2 linked regions of the Cupriavidus metallidurans CH34 genome follow. The protein of the gene in region 1 interacts with the protein of each later gene in a pairwise test. Links are inferred from orthologs where the notes say so. Each region holds a gene or a part of one and is shown in the gene's direction. Other genes may lie near its edges.

The links.
Region 2: the proteins of RMET_RS02040 (region 1) and bioB interact in binary tests that used the Escherichia coli proteins (3 or more experiments, as listed by UniProt). The link is inferred for Cupriavidus metallidurans CH34 from one-to-one orthologs.

Annotation. Positions count from the first base shown.
Region 1 is NC_007973.1:427,040-434,090, reverse strand. Bases 1,930-4,718 are described here. They hold RMET_RS02040 (class II glutamine amidotransferase), read left to right. Parts: upstream 1,930-2,803; coding sequence 2,804-3,634; downstream 3,635-4,718. Other genes in these bases: gltK (glutamate/aspartate ABC transporter permease GltK), read right to left, coding at 4,486-4,718; RMET_RS02035 (amino acid ABC transporter ATP-binding protein), read right to left, coding at 3,755-4,489; RMET_RS02045 (tartrate dehydrogenase), read right to left, coding at 1,930-2,674. Also shown: pyrC (dihydroorotase), read right to left, coding at 1-273; RMET_RS02050 (glycerate kinase type-2 family protein), read right to left, coding at 306-1,604; more of RMET_RS02045, read right to left, coding at 1,601-1,929; more of gltK, read right to left, coding at 4,719-5,169; RMET_RS02025 (amino acid ABC transporter permease), read right to left, coding at 5,181-5,909; RMET_RS02020 (glutamate/aspartate ABC transporter substrate-binding protein), read right to left, coding at 5,975-6,874.
Region 2 is NC_007973.1:121,540-128,711, forward strand. Bases 1,277-4,186 are described here. They hold bioB (biotin synthase BioB), read left to right. Parts: upstream 1,277-2,167; coding sequence 2,168-3,205; downstream 3,206-4,186. Other genes in these bases: bioF (8-amino-7-oxononanoate synthase), read left to right, coding at 1,277-1,366; bioD (dethiobiotin synthase), read left to right, coding at 1,363-2,127; RMET_RS00605 (2-hydroxyacid dehydrogenase), read left to right, coding at 3,355-4,186. Outside these bases: bioA (adenosylmethionine--8-amino-7-oxononanoate transaminase), read left to right, coding at 1-156; more of bioF, read left to right, coding at 146-1,276; more of RMET_RS00605, read left to right, coding at 4,187-4,296; RMET_RS00610 (YbaK/EbsC family protein), read left to right, coding at 4,331-4,828; RMET_RS00615 (DUF1289 domain-containing protein), read left to right, coding at 4,825-5,079; RMET_RS00620 (MBL fold metallo-hydrolase), read left to right, coding at 5,076-6,005; RMET_RS00625 (GNAT family N-acetyltransferase), read left to right, coding at 6,008-6,559; RMET_RS00630 (TonB-dependent receptor), read right to left, coding at 6,614-7,172. UniProt on the Escherichia coli protein: Catalyzes the conversion of dethiobiotin (DTB) to biotin by the insertion of a sulfur atom into dethiobiotin via a radical-based mechanism.

The DNA of each region.
Region 1 (7,051 bases):
ACGGGCCGCGACGATTTCCTCCGGCGGCGTGTTGTCGGTCAGGTACAGCGTCATCAGCGGCTCGAACGCCATGCCGGCCGGCAGCGCGGCCAGAATGCGCGCGCGGTAGGCACTGGCCTGATCCACCGTGGTCACGGGCGGCTTCAGGTTCGGCATGATGATGGCACGTGCGAACTGGCGTGCCGTGTCGGGCAGTACGGCCGCCAGCGCCGCGCCATCGCGCAGGTGCAGGTGCCAGTCGTCCGGGCGGGTGATGGTGAGTTTCTGGGTCATGGGGACGAGCGAAACGAGTAAGACGGGGAAATCTAGAGAATCAGAATGGCGCGGTAGTCATTCACATTGGTACGCGTCGGGCCGGTCACGACCAGGTCGCCGATCGCATCGAAAAAGCCCCACGCGTCGTGTGCGTCGAGCTTCTGCCGGGCCGAAGTGCCGCTGCCTTCCGCGCGGGCCAGCGAATCGGGCGCCAGCAACGCGCCGGCATTGTCTTCGGACCCGTCGATACCGTCGGTATCGGCCGCGATCGCGTGGACATTCGGCGTGCCTGCCAATTCGATCGCCAGAGACAGCAGGAATTCAGAGCACCGCCCGCCGCGCGCCGATTCGGACGCGCCGCTTGGCAATGTGACCGTGCATTCACCGCCAGAAATCAGCGCAACCGGCGCTGCGAACGGCGCATTGTACGCTCGAATCTCGCGCACCAGCGCCGCGTAGACGCGGGCCACCTCCTGCGCCTCGCCAGTCACGGTATCGCCGAGCACTACCGCATTGACGCCCTGGCGACGGAACTCAGCCGCCGCGGCTTCCAGGCTGTCGTGTGCCGTGGCGATCATGCGATTGTCCACGTTCATGAACAGCGGATCGCCCGGCTTCGGCGTTTCCTCGACCTCGCCACGCGCGCCGCGCTCCAGATGCGCCTGCACGGTTGCCGGCACCGCCGCGCCATAGCGCTTGAGGATCGCCAGCGCATCGGCGTACGTGCTTGCGTCCGGCACGGTCGGACCCGATGCAATCGCGCTCGGGTCGTCGCCGGCCACGTCCGAGACGATCAGCGTGGTGACTGGGGCGCGGCTGGCCTGCGCCAGACGGCCGCCCTGGATGCGCGAGGTGTGCTTGCGCACGATATTCATGTCCGTGATCGGCGCCCCGCACCGCAGCAGCTCGCGCGTGGTGGCCTTGAGGTCGGCCATGGGAATGCCTTCGGCCGGCAACGACAGCAGGCTCGACCCGCCGCCGGAGACCAGCACGATCAGCCGGTCATCCGGGCCCAGCGCCTGCACGCGGGCAAGGATGTCGGCGGCGGCCTGCTCGCCGGCCTCGTCCGGCACGGGATGGCCGGCTTCGATCACGCGGATATGTTCGGTCGGCAGGCCGTGCGCATAGCGCGTGACGACGATGCCTTCCAGTTTGGCCTTGCCCTGGTACGCGCGTTCGACGGCCAGCGCCATTGACGCCGCGGCCTTGCCTGCCCCAACGACCAGCGTGCGGCCGCCCGCGTGCGGTGGCGGCAGGTGCGCGGCCACGATTTCGAGCGGATCGGCTGCCGCCACGGCGGCGCGGAAGCTCTCCAGCAGCAATGTACGGGGATCGACCTGTGGATTCACAGCGCCTCCGCGATGGCCTGGCCGAGATCGGCCGTGGAGGCGGTACCGCCAATATCACGCGTCAGCGGCGCATGACCCGGTCCCGCGGCCAGCACCTGCTCGATGGCCGCCAGCACGGCCGCGCCAGCCTCGGCGTGGCCCAGGTGTTCGAGCATCATTGCACCGCACCAGATCTGGCCGATCGGATTGGCGATGCCCTGGCCAGCGATGTCGGGCGCCGAGCCATGCACGGGCTCGAACAAGCTGGGATAGACCTTATCAGGATTGATGTTGCCCGATGGCGCCACGCCGATCGTGCCGGTACAGGCCGGGCCGAGATCGGACAGGATGTCGCCGAACAGGTTGCTGGCCACCACTACGTCGAACCAGTCCGGGTGCTGTACGAAGTGGGCGGTCAGGATGTCGATGTGGTACTTGTCGACCTTCATGCCTGGATAGTTGGCGGCCATCGCCTCCACCCGTTCGTCCCAGTACGGCATCGTGATCGAGATCCCGTTGGACTTGGTGGCCGACGTCAGGTGCTTCTTCGGGCGTTTCTGCGCCAGTTCGAACGCGAATTTCAGGATGCGGTCGACGCCGTGCCGGCTCATCACCGTCTCCTGCATCACGATCTCGCGCTCGGTACCCGGGAACATGCGCCCACCGATACTCGAATACTCACCCTCGGTGTTCTCGCGCACCACGTAGAAATCGATGTCGCCCGGCTTGCGGTCGGCCAGCGGGCTCTTGATGCCGGGCATCAGCCGGACCGGGCGCAGGTTCACATACTGGTCGAACGAGCGCCGGAACTGCAGCAGGGAGCCCCACAGCGACACGTGATCGGCAATCTTCGCCGGCCAGCCAACCGCGCCAAAGTAGATGGCGTCGTACTTGACCAGGGTGTCAAACCAGTCGTCCGGCAGCATCTTGCCGTGGCGCTCGTAGTACGCGTAACTGGAAAAGTCGAAGTGGTCCCACTGAAAATCGATGCCGAAACGTCGTGCGGTGGCATCCATGACGCGGATGCCTTCGGGCATCACTTCCGTTCCGATTCCGTCTCCGGGAATGACAGCGATCCTGTATTGACTCATGGCTGGGAAGGAGGGGTGACTGCGGGGGAGGCGCGTACCGCCGCCGTGCTTGGCAGCGCCGGGCACGCGCAGGATAATGCCTGCATTCTATTGCAAAGCGGCAGCCCCCTGCCGCACGGTGCCTTCGCCATGTGCCAGCTTCTAGGCATGAATTGCGCCACGCCCACGGACGTGACGTTTTCCTTTACCGGCTTCGCCGCCCGCGGCGGTGTGACCGACCATCATTCCGATGGATTCGGCGTCGCATTCTTCGAGGACAAGGCCTGCCGGCTGTTCATCGACAACCAGTCGGCGGGTACCTCGCCGGTGGCCGACCTGATCAAGCGCTACCCGATCAAGTCGAAGAACGTGATCTCGCATATCCGCAAGGCCACGCAGGGCACTGTACTGCTCGAGAACTGCCATCCGTTCATGCGAGAACTCTGGGGACGGCACTGGATCTTTGCCCACAACGGCGACTTGCACGGCTTTGCGCCGTTCCTGTCCGGCGTCTACCAGCCGGTGGGAGACACCGACAGCGAGCTGGCGTTCTGCGCGCTGATGCAGGGCCTGCGCAAGCGCTTTCCCGGATCTCAGCCGCCGCTCAACGAACTCGGCCATGCGCTGGCCGACATCACGCGCGACATCACGCTGCATGGGGTGTTCAACTTCCTGCTCTGCAACGGGCAGGCGCTGTTCGCCCACTGCTCCACGCGCCTGTACTACATCGTGCGCCAGTGGCCATTCTCGAAGGCGCATCTGATCGATGCCGACCTGTCGATCGACTTCGCGCAGGTGACCACGCCCGATGACCGCGTGGCCGTGATCGCCACCGCGCCGCTGACGGACAACGAGACCTGGACCCAGTTCGCGCCGGGCGAGTTGATCATGTTCGAGGACGGTCGGCCCACCATGACGTGGAGCGTGCCCATCCCACCGGAAGTCCAGGCGAAGAACGCGGCAAATACGGCCTGCACCTGAGTCCGACCCTGAGCCCGCCACTGAGTCCGACCCTGAGTCCGACCCTGACCAAATGAAAATGCCCCTTCCGGCGTGGCGGGAAGGGGCACTCGGCGCTTGCGTCCGTCTGGTTGCCTGCGCTCAGTGGTGCAGGATCTTCGACAGGAACTGCTTGGCGCGGTCCGAGCGGGCGTCGATGTTGCCGAAGAACTCTTCCTTCGCGCAGTCTTCCACGATCTTGCCGGCATCCATGAAGATCACGCGGTTGGCCACCTTGCGCGCGAAGCCCATTTCGTGGGTCACGCACATCATGGTCATGCCTTCCTGCGCGAGCTGCACCATCACGTCCAGCACCTCGTTGACCATTTCCGGGTCGAGCGCCGAGGTCGGTTCGTCGAACAACATGCAGATCGGGTCCATCGACAGCGCGCGGGCAATCGCCACGCGCTGCTGCTGACCACCGGAAAGCTGGCCCGGGTACTTTTCCGCCTGGCTCTTCAGGCCCACGCGCTCCAGATACTTCAGGCCCTTTGCCATCGCCTCGTCCTTCGAGCGGCCCAGCACCTTCATCTGCGCGATGGTCAGGTTCTCGGTGATCGACAGGTGCGGGAACAGTTCGAAGTTCTGGAACACCATGCCCACGCGCGAACGCAGTTTGGGCAGGTTGGTCTTCGGATTGCCCACCGACGTGCCGTCGACGAGGATGTCGCCCTTCTGGAACGGCTCCAGCGCATTGACGGTCTTGATCAGCGTGGACTTGCCCGAACCGGACGGACCGCACACCACCACCACTTCACCCTTGGCAACCTTGGTGGTGCAGTCGGTCAGCACCTGGAAGGCGCCGTACCACTTGGAAACGTTATTGATTTCGATCATACAGCCACCTTTTTCTGGTAACGCTTGACCAGCAGCGAAGCGGAGAAACAAATGATGAAGTAGATGAGGCCGGCGAAAAGCAGCATCTCGACGATGCGGCCATCACGTTCGCCAATGCCGTACGCCTGGCCGAAGAAGTCCGCCAGCGCGCTCACGTAGACCAGCGACGTATCCTGGAACAGGATGATGCCCTGCGTCAGCAGCAGCGGCACCATGTTGCGGAACGCCTGCGGCAGGATCACCAGCCGCATGCTCTGGCCATAGGTCATGCCCATCGCCTGCGCGGCGAACATCTGCCCGCGCGACACGCTCTGGATACCGGCGCGGATGATCTCCGAGTAATACGCGGCCTCGAACAGCGAGAACGCGATCAGCGCCGAAGTCATGCGCAGGTCCGATGCCGCCGACAGGTTGAACGTCTTCTGCAGCAACTGCGGAATGATCAGGAAGAACCACAACAGCACCATCACCAGCGGGATGGAGCGGAAGAGGGTCACATACCCCTGCGCGAACCAGTTCAGCAGCTTGTTCGACGACAGGCGCATCATCGCCAGAATCGTGCCCCAGACGATGCCGACGATCACCGCGGTCACGGTGATCTTGGCCGACACGAGCATCCCTTCGCCCAGCACATGCAGCGTGGAGGGGTTGATCGAGCTGAAATCAAATTCGTATGCCATGTTCCAGCTCCTTACTTGCCACCGATGAAGCCGGGCACGCGGGTGCGACGTTCCACCCAGCGCATGATCAGCATCACGGTGAAGTTGATGAGCGCGTACAGCACCGTGACGGCGATGAACGACTCATACGGGCGCGCGGTGTAGTCCACCAGCTGGCGCCCCTGCGCGGCCAGTTCCAGCAGACCGATCGTCGACGCCACGGCCGAGTTCTTGAAGATATTCAGAAACTCGGAAGTCAGCGGCGGCACGATAACGCGGAATGCCATCGGCAGCAGCACGTAGCGATACGTCTGCGGCAGCGTGAAACCCATCGCCAGGCCGGCGTTCTTCTGGCCGCGCGGCAGCGAATTGATACCCGAGCGCACCTGTTCGCAAACCCGGGCGGCCGTGAAGGTGCCCAGACAGAGCATGGCGGCCAGGAACTGCTGGGTGAACGGATTCATCTGCTTGATCGCCTCGCCGCCGGGCAGCAGTTCGGGGCCGACGAAGTACCAGATGAAAAGCTGCACCAGCAGCGGAATGTTCCGGAAGATCTCGACGTAGGTGGCGGCGATCCCCGACAGCCACTTGTTCGGCACGGTGCGCAGCACGCCCAGCACCGATCCGATGGCGAGAGCGATGATCCACGAGGACAGGCCAAGCGCGATCGTCACCTTGAGACCGGAAATCATCCAGTCCAGGTAGGTCTCGTTCGCCGCCGCCTGCTCGAGGAAGACTCCCCAATGAAAAGCGTAATCCATGATGCGTCCTCAAAAAGAAACGGAAGGACTGCTCCTTCCGTTTCGCACTGCTCCAATCGTGGGGATCAGTCGAGTGCCTTGTCGTTCGGAGTCTTGAAGAGCGCCTTCATGTCGTCGGACAGCGGGAAGTCCAGGTTCAGGCCCTTCGGCGGCACCGGCTGCATGAACCACTTGGTGTACATCGTGTTGATCGAGCCATCCTTCATCAGGCCGGCGATCACCTGATCGGACACCTTCTTGAACGGTGCATCATCCTTGCGGATCATGCAACCATAGGCTTCGCGCGATTGCGGCTTGCCCACCACGATCCAGTCGTTCGGGTTCTTGGCCTTGGCGCGCTCGCCGTAGAGCAGCGCGTCGTCCATCATGAATGCCACGGCACGGCCCGATTCCAGCGTCAGGAACGACTGGCCATGATCCTTGGTGCTGATAATGTTCATGCCCAGCTTCTGGTCATCGTTCATCTTGCGCAGCAGGCGCTCGGACGTCGTGCCGGCGGTGGTCACCACGTTCTTGCCCTTCAGGTCGGCCCAATCCTTGATGCCGCCGTCCTTCTTCACCATGATGCGCGTGCCAATAATGAAGATGGTGTCGGTGAAGGAGACCTGCTTCTGGCGTTCCAGATTATTGGTCGTGGAGCCGCACTCGATGTCGATCGTGCCGTTCTGCAGCAGCGTGATGCGGTTCTGCGACGTGATCGGGATTTCCTTGACCTGCAGGTTCGGCAGCTTGAGCTGGTCCTTGATGGCTTCCACGATCTTCATATTGATATCGTAGGAATAGCCCACCTGACGCACGCCGCCCAGGTTGTAATTGAAAGGAATCGACGAATCGCGCACGCCCAGCGTGATGACACCCGTATCCTTGATCTTCTGCAGCGTGCCCGTGAGCTGCTCTGCGGCCTGCGCGTTACCGCACAGGACGCCTGCGGCGATCATCAGGCCAGCCAGCTTGGCTACATTCATAACATCTCCTTGACCATGAAGAGAAAGGCGGGACTGTATCAAATGTCCCACCGACGAAACAGTATTGCTTAGCTCGCCACCCAGCACAACGGGTATTCCCCTAATTGGGGCAAGTTAGAGCACAGATTCGCGGCGATGCGCCAAATCGAGACACAACTGCCCACATGGCCTCGCTCC
Region 2 (7,172 bases), 310 kb from region 1 along the record:
GAACGCGGCGTGCTGGCGCGCCCGATCGGGCACACGCTCTACGTGATGCCGCCGTATGTTTTCGATGCCGAGCTGGCCAACTGGCTCGGTGAACAATTGCTGGACACGCTGCAGGCAGTGCTCGATCCGGCGGAGGAGGCACGCCATGCTGCTTGATCACCTGAAACGCGCGGCCGCGGAACGCGATGCCCAGTCGCTGACGCGCCGTCGCCGCATTGCTCACACGGCCTGCGCGCCGCACCAGTCGGTGGGCGGGATCGACGCCACGCCCACGCCGCTGCTCACGTTCTGCAGCAACGACTACCTGGGCCTGGCCAATCACGGCTCGATCGCGCACGCGCTGGCCGAAGGCGCGCATCGCTACGGTGCGGGCAGCGGGGCATCGCACCTGGTCAGCGGACATTCGCTGGCGCATGCGCAGCTCGAGCGTGAACTGGCGCGCTGGCTGGCACCTTACATCCCACAGGCGCAGGCGCTGTATTTCTGCACTGGCTACATGGCAAACCTGGCGGTGCTGACGTCGCTCGGCGCGACTGGTGCGACGCTGTTCTGCGAATCGCTCAACCATGCCTCGCTGATCGACGGCGCGCGTCTGGCGCGTGCCGATGTCCAGCGCTACCCTCATGGTGATGCAGGGGCGCTTGACGCGCTGCTGGCGGCCAGCACGACCGCGCTGAAGCTGATCGTGACCGATAGCGTCTTCAGCATGGATGGCGATATCGCACCGCTGGCGGCGCTGCTGGAAGTCGCCGAACGCCACGATGCATGGATCATCGTCGACGACGCGCACGGCTTTGGCGTGCTCGGCGAGAACGGCCATGGTGTGCTCGAACACCTGGGCCTGCGTTCAGAGCGGCTGATCTACATCGGCACGCTCGGCAAGGCCGCTGGCGTGGCGGGCGCGTTCGTCGCGGCGCACGAGACGATCGTCGAACACCTGATCAACACGGCGCGCCCGTACATCTACACCACGGCAGCACCGCCGGCGGTTGCCCACGCGCTGCTGACGAGTCTGGAAATCATCGCTGGCGAGGAGGGGCGCTCCCGCCGGGCGCATCTGACCGGGCTGATCGCGCAACTGCGCGCGGGGCTCGCGGTGCTGGCTGCCCAGGCCGGGTGGTCGCTCGGTGAGAGCGAGACCGCCATCCAGCCGCTGATCGTTGGCGACAATGCCGCCGCGCTGGCGCTGTCGGCCGCCCTCGAAGCCGAAGGCATTCGCGTTGGGGCGATTCGCCCGCCGACGGTGCCTGCCGGTACCGCGCGGCTGCGCATCACGCTGTCGGCATCGCACTCTGCAGCCGACGTGGCGCGACTGCTGGAGACCATCGCGCGCGCCGCGCCCCAACTGCACAAGGAGGCTGCATGACCGGCATCGCCGACCGGCCAGAGCGCTTCGCCTGCTTCATCACCGGTACCGATACCGGCGTGGGCAAGACGCATGCGACCGCCACGCTGCTGCACGCGCTGCATGGCGCGGGTTACAGCACGGTGGGCATGAAGCCTATCGCCGCGGGCGGAGAATGGCTCGACGACCAGTGGCAGAACGACGACGTCGATCAGCTTCGCGCGGCCGGCTCCGTGATCGTGCCGCAGGAAAAGATGTGCCCGTTCTTCTTTCGCACGCCGGTATCGCCGCATCTGGCCGCCGCGCTCGAAGGCGCGCGCATTACGCCCGAGCCGATTCGCGATGCATTCGAATCGTTGCGTCAGCGCGCCGAGGCCGTGGTGGTCGAAGGTGTGGGTGGCTTCATCGTGCCGCTCGACATGGGCGCCGCGCGCTGGAACACGGCGGACCTGGCCGTAATGCTCGACCTGCCGGTGATCATGGTGGTCGGTATCCGCCTGGGTTGCCTCAGTCACGCCATGCTGACCGCCGAAGCGATTCGCGCACGCGGCCTCAGGCTGGCTGGCTGGATCGCCAACCGTATCGACCCCGACATGCTGCTGCCAAGCGAGAACATCGTCACGCTGCAGGATGCGCTGGGCGCGCTTGACGCACCGCTGCTGGGCGAACTGCCGTGGCAGGTCGCGCCCGCCGTGGCAGCCCAGTACCTCGACCTCGCGCCGCTGCTGTCGGCCGCGCCGTCCGTTGTCCCCCATCACAGTGCCGCGACGCATCGCGCGTGAAGTGGCCAAACCGAATCCACTACCGAACCCCATACCGATCATGACGCAACAAGCCAACCAGACCGTCGCCACCATTTCCGCCGAAGCCCTGCGCCAGTCGGCCCGCAATATCGCGGCCGCCGCGCCGAAGGAGGGCGATGCATGGCGTGTCGACGATGTCGCCGCACTGTTCGCACTGCCGTTCAACGACCTGCTGTTCCGCGCCCAGCAAGTGCATCGCGAGCACTTCGATGCCAACACCGTGCAGCTTTCCACGCTGCTGTCGATCAAGACTGGTGGTTGCGAGGAGGACTGCGGCTACTGCCCGCAGAGCGCCCACCACGATGCGGGCGTGAAGGCTGAAAAGCTGATGGACCTTGAGGCCGTGCTCGACGCCGCCAAGGCGGCCAAGGCCAACGGCGCCACGCGCTTCTGCATGGGCGCGGCATGGCGCGAGCCGAAGGAACGCCACCTCGAGCCCGTGATCGACATGGTGCGCGAGGTCAAGGCGATGGGCCTGGAAACCTGCGTGACGCTGGGGATGCTCAAGGCCGAACAGGCGCAGCGTCTGAAGGACGCGGGCCTCGACTACTACAACCACAACCTCGATACCTCGCCCGAGTTCTACGGCAAGATCATCACCACGCGCACGTACCAGGATCGGCTGGACACCATCGGCCATGTGCGCGAAGCCGGCATCAACGTCTGCTGTGGCGGCATCGTCGGCATGGGCGAAGCCCGAGAGGCGCGTGCCGGCCTGATCGCGCAACTGGCCAATATGGACCCGTACCCGGAGTCGGTGCCCATCAACAACCTGGTACAGGTGGAAGGCACGCCGCTGGCGGGCACCGAGGCGCTGGACCCGTTCGAGTTTGTCCGCACGATCGCGGTGGCGCGTATCACGATGCCGCGCGCGATGGTGCGTCTGTCCGCTGGCCGCGAAGCCATGGATGAGGCGCTGCAGGCACTGTGCTTCATGGCCGGCGCGAACTCGATCTTCTACGGCGAGAAGCTGCTGACCACCGGCAATCCCCAGGCTGACCGCGACCGCGCGCTGCTGGCGCGTCTGGATATCCGCGCCGAGGGCTACGCGGGGTAAGCTGCCCTGGCACCTGTTTTCCACAACGTGGGAAACAGGTGCCTCCCATCGATCCGCCATGCGGAACGCGCTTCCGCAATCCAACCGCTGGCCCGCGACCTCTGCCAAAATACTTCATCCCATCCCCCAAAAAGAAAACTGGAGTCGAGATGAAGTTGCAGCTGTACGTGCCGGATGGCCGCTATGCCCCGTGGATCGATGGTTTCGCCGAAGTACTGCCGGAAGCGCAGTGCGTGACCTGGGAAGACAGCCAGGGCCAGTCCGTGGACTACGCAGTGGTGTGGCGTCCGCCGGTGGAAATGCTGCGCGGCCGTACCGATCTCAAGGCCATCTTCAATCTCGGCGCTGGTGTCGACGGTATCCTGAAGCTGAATGCCCAGCATCCCGATGCCCTGCCGGCCGGCGTGCCGATCATCCGGCTCGATGACGCCGGCATGGCGGCCCAGATGGCCGAGTACGTCACGGCCGCCGTGCTGCGTTACTTCCGCCGGCTCGATGTGTACGACGCGCAGGAACGCGCCGGCACGTGGAAATTCCAGAAACCGCATCGTCGTGCCGATTTCACGATCGGCGTGATGGGTGTTGGCACGCTCGGCGCCCATATCGCCCGCACGCTGGCTGGCTTCGGCTTCCCGGTGCGCGGATGGAGCCGCTCGCCGAAGACGGTGGACGGCGTGCAATCGTTCCACGGTGAAGACGGGCAGGCCGCCTTCCTCGATGGCTTGCGCGTGCTGGTCAACGTGCTGCCGCTGACGCCCGAGACCCAGGACATCATCGACACGGGCCTGCTGCATCGCCTGGCGCACGGCGCCTACCTGATCAACGTGGCGCGCGGCCAGCACCTCGTGGAAGAGGATCTGCTCGCCGCCGTGCGTGAAGGACAGATCGCGGGTGCCACGCTTGACGTGTTCCGCACCGAGCCGCTGCCTGCCGATCATCCATACTGGCAGGAGCCGCGCATCACGATCACGCCGCACATCTCGGCGCTGACGCTGCGCGAGGACAGCATTGCGCAGATCGCCGGCAAGATCCGCCTGCTCGAGTCGGGCAAGCCGATCGCCGGCGTGGTGGACCTGCAGCGCGGCTACTAGACCGCGACGCGCCCAGACAAAGGAGACACGATCCATGAGCGAGAGCCCCACGCTTCCCGATGCCGCGCAACGCGTGGCCGATCTGTTGGTCGGCATCGGCCACGACCGCCCCGTGGTGATGCTGCCGGCCACCGGCAAGACCTCGGCGGAAGCGGCTGCCGGTCTGGGCTGCACCGTGGCCGAGATCGCGAAGTCCATCATCTTCCGCCGCGTGGAAGACGATGTGCCGGTGCTGGTGATCGCCAGCGGCAGCAATCGCGTCGACGAGGCCAAGGTGGCGGCGCGCGTGGGCGCGCTGGGCAAGGCCGATGCGAAGTTCGTGCGCGAGAAGACCGGCTACGCGATTGGCGGTGTCTGCCCGATCGGGCACGCCGTCGCACCCGTGATGTTGCTCGATCAGGACCTGTTCCAGTACGACAGCGTGTGGGCAGCAGCGGGACATCCGCATGCCGTCTTCAACCTGACGCCGCAACAGCTTCAGGCGATGACCGGAGCGGAAGTCGCGGACGTGGCCCAGGTGACTTCGGCATGACCGCCGCGCAACGCCGTCTGCTGGCCGATCTGGTACGTGGCGCTGCCGCGGCACAGATCGTCGCGCCGGTGCCGTCGCCCTGCCGCAACGTCTGCAAGATGGACGCGGCCAGCGGCTATTGCGAAGGTTGCCTCCGCACGATTCCGGAGATCGCGGGTTGGTCGAAGGCCGATGACGAGGAACGCCGCCGCATCTGGGCCCTGCTGCCCGCGCGCGTGCCGCGCCTGTGCGCCGCGGGGAGCGAAGCATGAGCACGCCTCCGCTGCTGCCATCGACGATGCGCGTGTTCGAACGCGGCTGGCTATCGGCAAACAACATCCTGTTCATTGACGATGCCACCGGGGAGTCGGCGCTCGTCGATACGGGCTACGTCACACACGCAGCGCAGACCGAGGCGCTCGTGGCGGCAGCGCTCGATGGCCGGCCGCTGACTCATATCATCAACACGCATCTGCACTCCGACCATTGCGGCGGCAACGCGGCATTGCAGGCACGCTGGCAGCCCCGCACGGCGATTCCGGCGGCGGAGGCAGCGGCGGTCGCTTCCTGGGACCATGTCGCGCTGTCGTTCGATGCCACGGGCCAGCAGTGCGCGCGCTTCGGCTTCGATGCCTTGCTGCACGATGGGGACCGCCTGCGGCTCGGTGGGATCGACTGGGACGTAGTGGCTGCTCCGGGCCATGATCCACACGCGGTGATGCTGTTCGCGCCGTCGCACGGCATCCTGATTTCTGGCGATGCGCTCTGGGAAAGCGGCTTCGGCGTGATCTTTCCGGAGCTCGATGGCGAGAGCGGCTTCGTCGAGCAGGCCGCGGTGCTCGAGCGCATCGCGGCGCTCGATGCGCGCATCGTGATCCCCGGACACGGGCGGCCGTTTGACGATGTGACGGGCGCCATCTCGCACGCCAGAAGCCGGCTCGACTACCTGCAAGGCGATGGCGTGCGCAATGCCACCCACGCCGTGCGCGTGCTCGTGAAATTCAAGCTGCTGGAACTGCAGGCGGTCTCGCGCGAGGCGCTGTTCGCGTGGATGCGCGACACGCCGCTGATGCAGCGCATTCACGCACGCTTCATGGCGGGGCAATCCATCGAGGATGTGTTCGACCAGACGTTGCGCGCGCTGGCCAAGGCGGGTGCGCTGACGACCGAAGGCGATCAGGTCCGCAACCAGGACTGAGAATGCAGCCGCTGCGGGGCAAGGACTTCCTGTTGCGACCGTTCCGCGCCAGCGACGTGGACCCGTTCGTTGCCGCCGTGCGGGAGTCCATGGGCACCGTGGGCGCGTGGATGCCGTGGGCGCACCCGGACTACAACACGCTCGATGCGCAGGAGTGGTTCGCGCGCTGCGAGACGTGCATGGAAGAGGGCAGCGCGTATGACGTCGGCGTGTTCTCGGCCGACGGGCGCACGCTGTACGGTGGCGTGGCCATCAACCAGATCCGTCGCGAGGACAACCTTGGCAATCTCGGTTACTGGATTCGCCAGAGCCATCAGCGGCAGGGCCTGGCGTCGGGCGCGGCAACGATGATGGCTTGCCACGGATTCCACGCGCTGGGCCTCACGCGGATCGAGATCGTGGCAGCCGAGACCAACCTCGCAAGCCGCGGCGTCGCCGAGAAGATCGGTGCAGCGTTCGAATGCATCGCCCGTAACCGCCTGATCCTGGGCGGCCGGCCCGTGGCGGCCGCCGTGTATTCGCTCGTGCCCGAGTCATTTGATTTCAGCCGATAGCCGTCGTTATGCGCGCCCCTCCCCCGTGAGAGGGAGAGGGGCGTTTCCAGATCGTCAGAACATCGTCCGCATTCCGATCTTGACGCTGCGACCCGGCAGCGGCGCGATGTCGCGCAGGATCGACGTGGCGCTGCGGGCTTCCGTATTGGTCAGGTTGTCGCCGCGGAGGTAGAGCAGCGTCTGGGTACCCGACACCTTGAGCTTGTATGTCAGCGATACGCCCAGCATCGTGTATGCGTCGGTCGGCGTGTCGCCGGTCGGCACGCGGGTCTGGCGCGCGTTCCAGTCCACATTGATGCGCGCGCCCCACGGGCCGGCCGCATAGACCAGCGATCCACCCAGGCGCAGCGGTGCCAGTCGCGGCAGTGGCTCGCCGTTGTTGCGGTTTTCGCCATGCACGTAGTCGGCGCGGGCCTCGAAGTCGAGGGTGTCGCCGGTGGTCAGCATCTTCTGCAGCAGGCGCGTCTTGCCTTCCGCCTCGAAGCCATACAGCGTGGCTGGCACGCCCGCGTACTGCAGGACAGGTAGCGCGCCGTCGCTGCCGGCCGTCACGACATTGCCTTCGGCGTCGCGGAACGTGCCCGTGTTCAGCAGGGCAAGGTAGTTCTGGAAG